2 regions of the Brevundimonas sp. FV1ps31S genome follow, and region 1 is predicted to be linked to the other one. Evidence: riboswitches for the same ligand, from Rfam matches in the RefSeq annotation. Region 1 holds a riboswitch; the other holds the start of a gene.

The links. A riboswitch is a leader RNA that binds a small molecule or an ion and turns the genes downstream of it on or off. The one in region 1 is predicted to bind glycine.
Region 2: it holds a riboswitch for glycine, as region 1 does, so the genes downstream of both, gcvT (glycine cleavage system aminomethyltransferase GcvT) here and ACVPT3_RS02025 (TonB-dependent receptor domain-containing protein) in region 1, are expected to answer to the same signal.

The regions. Positions count from the first base shown of each region.
Region 1 is NZ_CM178735.1:424,711-429,791, forward strand. Features, by position in the region: gene ACVPT3_RS02025 (TonB-dependent receptor domain-containing protein) at 1-1,628, opposite strand, end outside; glycine riboswitch at 1,854-1,941, opposite strand; gene ACVPT3_RS02030 (ABC transporter substrate-binding protein) at 2,150-3,241, opposite strand; gene ACVPT3_RS02035 (response regulator transcription factor) at 3,297-3,959, shown strand; gene ACVPT3_RS02040 (sensor histidine kinase) at 3,956-5,081, shown strand, end outside.
Region 2 is NZ_CM178735.1:2,343,172-2,348,252, reverse strand. Features, by position in the region: gene gcvPA (aminomethyl-transferring glycine dehydrogenase subunit GcvPA) at 1-608, opposite strand, end outside; gene gcvH (glycine cleavage system protein GcvH) at 674-1,039, opposite strand; gene gcvT (glycine cleavage system aminomethyltransferase GcvT) at 1,050-2,180, opposite strand; glycine riboswitch at 2,236-2,321, opposite strand; glycine riboswitch at 2,326-2,421, opposite strand; gene ACVPT3_RS11110 (class 1 fructose-bisphosphatase) at 2,589-3,560, shown strand; gene pncA (bifunctional nicotinamidase/pyrazinamidase) at 3,560-4,192, shown strand; gene ACVPT3_RS11100 (adenosine deaminase) at 4,380-5,081, opposite strand, start outside.

The sequences.
Region 1 (5,081 bases):
CGGACGATGGGAACCAGGATCTCGCCGAAAGCCTCCTTGACGCTGAACTCACCGGACATGGCCGAGAAGCTGAAGGTCTTGAAGGCCTTGGCCGCGTCCAGTTCGCCGACGCGCTGGTCGGTCTGCTCCTTGCGGGCCTCAAGACCGACGGCGATCGAGACGTCGCCCGCCGGCAGGCTGAAGGGCTCGCCGCGCAGGCTGATCCCGGCCACGTCCAGCTTGGTCGTTGTGCGCTGCTGCGGGGTGCCGGTCACATAGTCGATGGCCTCCTGCGACGGCGCCCCGAGGCCGAACAGGTTAATAGGCACGCAGCCGGAGTTGGCGTTGGTCAGGGTCACGCGGCAGACGGCCTGGCCGGTCGATGGATCGATGACGGAATCGACGGCGTTGGCGAACTCGGTCTTCAGCAGGAAGCCAGGCGTGTCGATATTGTTCTCGAATTCGCCGTGGCTGTAATAGGCGCCCCAACGCCAGTTCTCGCCGAACTCACCGTCCACGGCCAGGGTCGCCTGGGTCGTCACCCGCTCGAAGTCGATCGTCGAATACGACAGATCGGAGTTGAAACGACCGAAGGTGAAAGACGTCTGGCCGGCGGCCGCCATCTGCTGCTTGATCGTGGAAGACAGGAAGGCGTTGTCAATGCCTATGGTCAGGTCGCCGCGATCATGGTCGCCGAACCACACATAGTTGTTCCACATGCGCGAATGACGGACATCGGCCGTGACCCGCAGCCTGTCGTTGATCTCGTAGACCGCACTGGCCAGACCCGTGTAACGCCTCTGTGGCGTGACCAGGGGGCTCAGGTCGTCATTTGACGGACCTTCGCCGCCGATCGAATTCGTGCCGCTGACCGTGCCGTAGTCGAAGGCGCGCAGCGTGCCGTCCGAGTTGAACACCTTGCCGGCGTTTACGCCCGACAGGATCAGGCCGCCATAGGCCGCGTTTGCGAAGCCGACGTCCGGCTGCAGGGCGTAGTTGACCGTGGCCCACCGGCCGATGTTCGGGCGCGAGGTCTTCGGAATGACGCCTTCGTTGTCGAGATATTCGCCGCCGATAACGAAGTGACCGCGGCCGTCGGCGAAGTCCGTGCCCCAGGCGCCTTCAAACCGTTCCTGCTCGGCATCGTCATAGGACGAGATGCCGTATTCGGCGCCCAGCTTGCCGCCGGTGAAATAGCGGTCGATGCCGATGTTGACGACGCCGGCTACGGCGCCCGATCCCCAGGCGGCGGAGGCGCCGCCGGTGACCACGTCGACGCTCTTCACCAGCACCGACGGCACGGCGTTGAGGTCGTTCTCGCTCGACACCCGACGTCCGTCGATCAGGACCAGGGTTCGGTTGATGCCCAGGCCCCGAAGATCCACGGGCGCATTGCCGGCGCCGGTGTTGGTGCCGGTCGTCTGGGCCGAGGTGGTGGCGCGGAACTGCGGCATGTCGTTCAGCGCGGCCGCGATATTGGGGCGCGCGCCGACCGACAGGTCTTCGGCGGACAGATGGATGGTCGGGGTCGGCGCCTCGAAACCGGCGCGGTCGATCCGCGAGGCGGTGACGACGATTTCATCGACCGAAGAGGCGGCGTCGGCAGAGCCTTCAGCCTCTTGAGCGTGAACCGAAGTGGCGCAGGCCAAGAGCGCAATAGCGCTGCAATAATGGGTCAAGTGGCGGTTAAGACGAGACAAAGCAAGATTCCTCATGGCGACGACGCCCCTCCCCAGGGATGCCCAATGCGACTGACGCTCTTCGGCGTCCGTTCGCCCCCGCTGTCATTGGGCCTGAGAGTTTCGGGCCGTCGCCGACCCTTTCTCCTTCGGCGAGGCCGCATCCCCCGGATCCGGCCTTCTCTCCAGCGTTCCTTCAGCAAGACGGTCCGTTTGCCTGAGCGTTTCCGGGGCGGTTGCGCCTTCGGCGTCGGCTGGAGCCGATCTCTCCCGCCTTGCTGAAGCCGAGTAAGATCGACCCTCTCGCTCGTGTCAAATACGCCGATTTTGCAATTTTATTGCCCAAATAGGCGCAATATTCGCCTATCGTTGCTATGCGCGCGTAGATCCCATCGTCCAGATCCGCCGCCCGCTTCGCGGCGCCGGCCGCCATGACGGCGTCGTGACAGAAAGTCGGGATTCGGATCTTTTGGAGTTATCCACAGGAACGATCACGGCGCGGCCGGATCTGAAGGCGCCCTGACGCCGTCCCGCATCGCTTCGCCCCATCGGGTAAGCAAGGTCGCGCGGCGCGCTTGATCCAGATTGGCCAGCAGGGCCGGCCCCACCCGGACAGGTCGAACACCCGGCGCGGCGGGACGCATGGGCGCATCCACATCGTCGCGGACTGGTCGAACCCCCAGGGCGCCGATCACCCGCTGCCCTTCTCTGGACAGAAGGAAATCCAGAAACAGCCTCGCCGCATTCGGATGGGCGGCGTTGCGCGGGATGAAGGCCACGCGCGAAACCGACAGGTGATAATCGTCCGGCGTGATCAGTCCGATCTCTGGCGCGCGCCCCGCCCAGGACGCACCGTAGGACTGGTTCATATTATAGGCGAACGCCATCCGCCCATCGGCGATCTGGCCCATCATTCTCTGTCCCGAAGTGTCCAGCCGCGGACGTTGGGCGCCCAGCGCCTCCATCAACGGCCAGGCGTCAGGATAGATCTGCACGTCCGCCGACAACTGCATGAGAGCGACGCCGCTCCGTTCGGCGTCATAGAGGGTCACACGACCGTCAAACACCTCTGGCCGGCTTCTCAGCAGCCGGAGCAGATCCGCATGACTGCGGGGCGCCAGATCGGGCGCGAGCCGGTTTCGATTATAGGCGAACACGATCGGCTCCGCCGTCAATCCATAGCCTTGATCACGCCATACCGACCCGTCGGGCATGGCCGCGCGGTGCGGCGATCTATAGGCTTGGGCATAGCCGTCGTTGATCAGCTTGACCTGCACGTCCATCGCCGTGCTCCAGACCAGATCCGGGCCATCCAACCCGCTGTCCGCAAGCCGCCGCACCTCCTCGGCGATCCGAGTGGAGTTTATGTCCTCAAGACGCACCCGGATCTCGGGCCAGCGACGACGAAAGGCCTCCAACACAGGGCCCATCAAGCTTGTGTTGGTCAGGATGTGCAGCGCCTCTTCTCGCCGCGCCAGCCAGCGCACCCGCGGCGCCGTCCCCGCGCCTTCCGGTTCCGGCGAACAGGCGGCGGCGCTTAACCCGGCCAAGCCGAGAAGCAGATGTCGTCGATCCGTTTTCACCGCTCCGGCTTTCTGGTTATGTGTCACGCATGATCCGTCGCCCCCTCTCGTCGCCATGAGAATACTCGTCGTCGAAGATGACAAGGCGTTGCGGCATTCGCTCGAAGCCAGTCTTCACGATGCGGGTTTCGACGCAAGGTGCGTCGAAAGCGGCGAACAGGCCCTGCAGCTCGAGAGCGCTGAGGTTTTCGACGCCGCCATCCTGGACATCGGCCTTCCCGACATCGACGGCTTCGAAGTGTTGAGGACCCTGAGGCTTCGGGGATCGTCGACGCCGGTGCTGATGCTGACAGCGCGCGATGGCCTCGGCGACCGGGTTGCGGGCCTGGACCTTGGGGCCGACGACTATCTGGTCAAGCCGTTCGCCCCGTCGGAGTTGGTCGCCCGTCTGCGCGCCATCGTGCGTCGACGCCAGGGGCAGGCGGCCGGCGCCGTTGTGATCGGAACCCTTTTCTGCGACTGGCGCACCGGCCGCGCCCACGTCAACGATCGCGACCTCGCCCTGCGTCCCCGCGAATGGGCGGCGCTGCGTGTTCTGGCGTCCCGGCCAGGACAGGTGGTCGACCGCGACCTGCTGGCCGCCGAAGTCTTTCCGCAGGACGAGGCGCCCTCGCTGAATGCGCTGGAAATCCATGTCGGCCGGTTGCGGCGCAAGCTTCAGCCTGACGGCCCCGCCGTGACCAACATCCGTGGCCGCGGATATCGTCTCGACCCATGAGCCGCGCGCCGCCTGCTCGTTCCCACAGTCTGGTCATACGCCTGTTGATCGCACAGGTGGTTCCACTGGCGATCTTGGCCATTGTCGTCCTGGCGGTCGGCGCTTGGACGGCCCAGCGGGTGGTGGCGAACAATGCTGACCGCCTTCTGGCGGGCGCACTTCAGACCATCCGCGAGACGGTGTCGGTCGCCGACGGCCGTATCACCGTGGACGTCGCGCCCTGGGCCCTGGCCCTGCTGGACGGCCCCGAACGCGACGCCGTCTTCTACAGCGTCCGCGAAGGCGACCGGCTGGTCACCGGCTACGCCGAACTGCCAAACCTTCCTCAGGCCCAGGCGGACCAACCCGTTTTTTCAGATCTGTCCGTCAGAGGGGTTTCGGTGCGCATGGCGCAACAGACCCTCATCATCCCCGGTCGCGACGCCCCCGTGCGCGTCTCGGTCGCACAGAGTTTGGATTCTCGCCGGGCCAGTCTACGCGAGCTTTACCGCAGCATGCTGCTTCTGCCGGCCCTGCTGGTGGTGCTCGCCGCGCTTCTGGTCTGGCCTGCCCTTCAGTGGGGCTTGAACTCGCTCAAGCGTCTGATTGACGACCTCACGCGCCGCCCCGGCCCCTCGGCCGACTTTGCACCGGCCAATGTCGATCTGGCGCCCCGCGAGCTCTGGCCGGTTCTGACCGCCTTCAATCATCTTCTTGCGCGGCTGGAGACCTCGACCTCCGGCATTCAGCGGTTCGCCGCCGACGCCTCGCATCAACTGCGCACGCCACTTTCGATCGTGTCCGCCAATCTCGAACTTCTGGCAGGCTCGCCACGAGCCTGGACTCCTCAGGAGAAGCGGCTGATCGCCGACTCTCGCGACGCCGTCAGCGGCATGACGCGCCTCGTCGGACAACTGCTTTCCACGGCCCGCGCCGACGGCGCACGGATCTCGTCCTCCGCCGACCTTGGCCGCGCCGCACGCCGCGCCTGTCAGGCCGCCAAAGAGCGCCGCGCCTTTCCCGACGGCGCCCTGCGCCTCCGCCTGCCGGCCGAGTCAGTCGCGGTTCTCGGCGCCGAAGACCTGATCGCCGAACAGATCCTCAATCTTATCGACAACGCCTTCCACCACGGCGCGCCGCCCG
Region 2 (5,081 bases), 1.9 Mb from region 1:
GCGGTGTCGGGACCGATCTGGTCGATCACGGCGGCTTCGGCGTCCACGGCGGCGGCCAGGACCTGGGTTTCGACGCCGACGGCGTGGACCACGGTCTCGGTCGCCTTGACGTAGTGGGGGTGAACCCCGCCCGAGATCACCGCCTTGTTGCGACGGGTCACGCGGGTCGCCATCAGCACGCCCTCGGCCATGGCGGTCGAGCCGTCATAGAGCGAGGCGTTGGCCACCGGCATGCCGGTCAGGTTGGCGACCTGGGTCTGGAACTCGTACAGGTACTGCAACGTGCCCTGGGCGATTTCCGGCTGATAGGGGGTGTAGCTGGTCAGGAACTCGGACCGCTGGATCACGTGATCGACGGTCGCCGGGACGTGGTGCTTGTAGGCCCCTGCGCCGCAGAAGAAGGGCACGGCGCCGGCCGTGGCGTTCTTGGCCGCCATGGCGGACAGGGCGCGTTCGACCTCCATCTCGCCGGCCACGCGCGGCAGGTCCACCGGCCCGTCCAGCCGCGCCGCCTCGGGCACGTCCACGAACAGGTCGTCGATCGATTTCGCGCCGATGGCGACGAGCATCGCCGTGCGGTCGTCGGGCGTCAGGGGGAGATAACGCATGGTCTTGTCCTGGGCCGTGAAAGGCCGAAGACCCGCTGACTCTTAATCAGCGGGTCCGATGGGGCTTAGAGGGTGGCGAGGAAGCCGTCGTAGGCGGTCTGGTCCATCAGGGCGTCCAGTTCGGCAGCGTCCGACACCTTGATCTTGGCGAACCAGCCGTCGCCTTGCGGGGCGGCATTAACGGTTTCCGGGGCGGTCGACAGCGCGTCATTGGCCTCGACCACCTCGCCCGAGACGGGGGCGTAGACGTCCGAGGCGGCCTTGACGCTCTCGACCACGGCGAAGCTGGCGCCCTTGGCGACGGTCTTGCCGACTTCCGGGACTTCAACGAACACGACGTCGCCTAGGGCGTCGGCGGCGTGCTTCGAGATGCCCACGGTGGCGATGTCGCCGTCCAGGCTGACCCACTCGTGATCCTTGGTGAACTTCATGATCTGATCCTCAGACGGTCTTCGGTTTGCGGTAATAGCGTTGCGCCACGAAGGGCATGGCGACGACTTCGGCGGCGGCGGATTTGCCGCGCACGACGACCTTCAACTCCGTACCCAGCGCGGCATACGCCGGCGGCACGAAGCCCATGGCGATGTTCTTGCCCAGCGTAGGGGAGGGGCCGCCCGAGGTGACCTTGCCGATGACGTTCCCGTCAGCGTCGGCGATCTCGGCGCCTTCACGGGCCGGGGCGCCTTCCTTGACGATCAGGCCCACGCGGACACGCGACGGCCCCTCAGCCAGTTCTTTCAGGATCCGGTCGGCGCCGGAGAAATCGGCCCGTTCCTTGCGTGACTTGGACAGGGCGAAGGTCAGGGCGCCTTCGACCGGGCTGGTGCTCGGGTCGATGTCATGGCCGTGCAGCGGCAGGCCGGCTTCCAGGCGCAGGCTGTCGCGGGCGCCCAGGCCTATCGGCTTGACGCGGGCGTCCTCCAGTATGGTGTTCCAGACGCGCTCGGCCTGATCCGCCGGCACCGAAATCTCATAGCCGTCCTCGCCGGTATAGCCCGAGCGCGAGACATAGCAGTCGACGCCGAACAGCATCAGCCGGGCGCATTCCATGAAGCCCATCTCGGCCAGGAGCGGCTCGTACGCCGACATGACTTCGGCGGCTTCCGGTCCCTGGATGGCGATCAGGGCGCGGTCCAGCACCGTCAGCTTGGCGTCGCCTTCAAGGTTCGCCTCCCAGAAGGCGAAGTCCTCGTCCTTGTTGCCGGCGTTGACGACGACGAACAGGCCGTCGTGGTCGGGACGGCCGGCCATCAGGTCGTCGATGATGCCGCCGTCCTTGTTCAGCAGCAGCGAATATTTCTGTTTGCCGGCCTTCAGGATTTCATAGTCGCCGGGCACGAAACGCTCAAACTGGGCGGTGGCGTCGGCGCCGGTGATCTTGCACTGGCCCATGTGCGACACGTCGAACAGGCCGGCGTGTTCGCGAGTCCAGCGGTGCTCGGCCAGGACGCCCTCATACTGGACCGGCATGTCATAGCCGCCGAAGCCCACCATCCGGGCCCCTAGCGCGCGGTGCGCGGCGTTCAGGGGCGTCGTTTTAAGAAGGGGGGTCTTCAGGGCTTGATCGGTCATGGTTCAGGCTTTCACGGTCGCGTTTGGTGGCGGAGCTCCGCCGTCTTCGCGCCCCCGCTGTCCTGAAGCCTGAGAGATTCCGGCGACCAAATCATGTCGCCTTGCTCCGTCGGCGCGCCCGTGAAGAGCGACTTTCCAGCGTCCGTATGCTGTCGCGGTCCGTTTGCCTGAGCGTTTCCGGGGCGGTTGCGCCTTCGGCGTCGGCCCGCCGAGGCGCACCGAACTCTCCCGCGAGAGCACCCGACCTAAGCCACCGACTCCGGGTCCAAGTCAAGCGTCGGCGGCTTTCGGAGGCCGTAAGGCGGCGTCATTGTCGCCGTTCGCATCGCCTGTTGTTGCGTCGCCCTTGCCCTCGCGCCGTCGGCCCGCCAAGAACGGGAACCGCCTCAGCCGCACCGGACCGACTGCATGACCGCCGACCGCACCCGCCTCGACGCCCATATCGCCGCCCTGGACGCGCCCGAGGGTCTGAAGACGGTCCTGACCGTCGTCGCCGCCACCTGCGCCGACATCAGCAAGGTCGTGGCCGGCGGCGCCCTAGCCGGCGCCCTGGGCGCCTCGGGCCAGATCAATGTTCAGGACGAGGAGCAGAAGAAGCTCGACGTCATGACCAACGACATGCTGACCGACGCTCTTCTGGCCAGCCCCGCCGTCGCCGGCGTCGCCTCCGAGGAAATGGACGAGGTCCAGCCCGCGCCTCATTCGACTGGTGAATACCTTGCCCTGTTCGACCCGCTGGACGGCTCGTCCAACATCGACATCAACGCCATGGTCGGCACCATCATCTCGGTGCTGAAGTCCGCCACGCCTTCGCCGACAGAGGCCGACTTCATGCAGCCGGGCCGCAATCAGGTCGCCGCCCTCTATGCCCTCTACGGTCCCCAGACCATGCTGGTTCTGACCACCGGCACGGGCGTGAAGGGCTTCACCCTGTCGAACGACGGCGACTGGATCCTGACCCACGACGACATCGCCATCTCGCCGGACACCAAGGAGTTCGCCATCAACATGTCGAACCTGCGCCACTGGTCCCAGCCGGTGCAGACCTACATCGGCGACCTGCTGAAGGGCGACGAAGGCCCGCGCGGCAAGAATTTCAACATGCGCTGGGTCGCGGCCATGGTCGCCGACGTCCACCGCATCCTGATGCGCGGCGGCGTCTTCCTGTACCCGTGGGACAGCCGCGAGCCGACCAAGCCTGGCAAGCTGCGCCTGATGTACGAGGGCAATCCGATGGCCTTCCTGGTCGAACAGGCCGGGGGCAAGGCGACGACGGACGGGGTGCAGCCCATCCTGGACATCCAACCCGAGCATCTGCACCAGCGCATCCCGGTGGCCCTGGGCTCGGCCAACGAGATCGACGCCTACGCGGGCGTGTGATGCTTATCCGCCCTACCGACGCCCTCCTGGTCATCGACCCGCAGAACGACTTCTGCGAGGGCGGCCGTCTGGCGGTCGCAGGCGGGGCGGGGATCATGCCGCTGATCAACCGGCTGGCCGAGCGGTTCGCCCGGGTGGTCGTGACCCAGGACTGGCACACGCCGGACCAGATTTCGTTCGCCTCCAACCACCGCGGCGCGACCCCCTTCACCGAGATCGAGGTCGCCTACGGCCGCCAGATGCTGTGGCCGGACCACTGTATCCAGGGTTCGCCCGGCGCCGACTTCCATCCCGACGTCGCGCCCACGGTGAAAAAGGCCCTGGCCGTAATCCGCAAGGGCTACAATCCGGCGGTGGATTCCTATTCCGGCTTCTTCGAGAACGACCATCGCACCCCGACGGGCTTGGCCGGCCTGTTGCGCGACCTGGGCGTGACCCGCGTCTTCCTCGCGGGCCTGGCCTTCGACTACTGCGTCCGCTTCACCGCCGAGGACGCGGTGCGGCAAGGCTTCGAGGCCCTGGTCATCTCCGACGCCAGCCGCGCCATCGCGCCGCAGACCGAGGCGGCGGCGCGGGACAGTTTCCGGGCGCTGGGGGTCGCGGAGATCGGGGCGGCGAGCGTCCTTGTCTAAACCCCTCTTCGTCATCCTCCGGCGAGCGCAGCGAGACCGGGGGACCCAGCGGCGCGCGTGAGCGCGAACCTGTGGCGGACGAGGTGTTCAAACATCGAGCGGCGGAAGCATCGCCTTCGGCGCCGCTGGGTCGCCCGGTCTGCTCCGCGAAGACGCGGCTTGCCGGAGGATGACGAAAGAAGAGGCGTCAGCCCCGCTTCGCGTAGGCCTCCACCTCCGCCACGAACGCCGCCTTCTCCGCCTCGCCCAGGAACGACCCCTCGAAACTGTTCCGCGCCAGCAGCGTCACCTGCTCCTTCGTCAGCCCGACCGCCGCCGCCAACCGGATGTAGTTGTCGTTCATGTATCCGCCGAAATAGGACGGGTCGTCCGAGTTCAGGGTGACGTGCAGGCCCCGGCGCAGCATCTCGGGCACGGGGTGGTCCTTCAGGTCATCGACGACGCACAGTTTCAGGTTCGACAGCGGGCAGACGGTCAGGGTCATCTGCTCGCGCGCCAGCCGCTCGACCAGGACCTCGTCCTCCATCGAGCGATTGCCGTGGTCCATCCGGTCGATGTGCAGCAGATCGAGCGCCTCGTGGACATAGGCCGGCGGGCCTTCCTCGCCGGCGTGGGCGCACAGTTTCAGGCCCAGGTCGCGCGCGGCGGCGAAGACGCGCTGGAACTTGGACGGCGGATGGCCGACCTCCGACGAATCCAGCCCCACCCCGATGAAATGATGCAGATAGGGTTTGGCCGCCTCCAGGGTCGCGAACGCCTCTTCCTCGGTCAGGTGACGCAGGAAGCTGAGGATCAGGCCCGAACTGACGCCCAGTTCCGCCTTGGCCCGGTCCATCCCCGCGATCAGCCCCTCGACCACCACGCCGAAGGCCACGCCCCGGTCCGTATG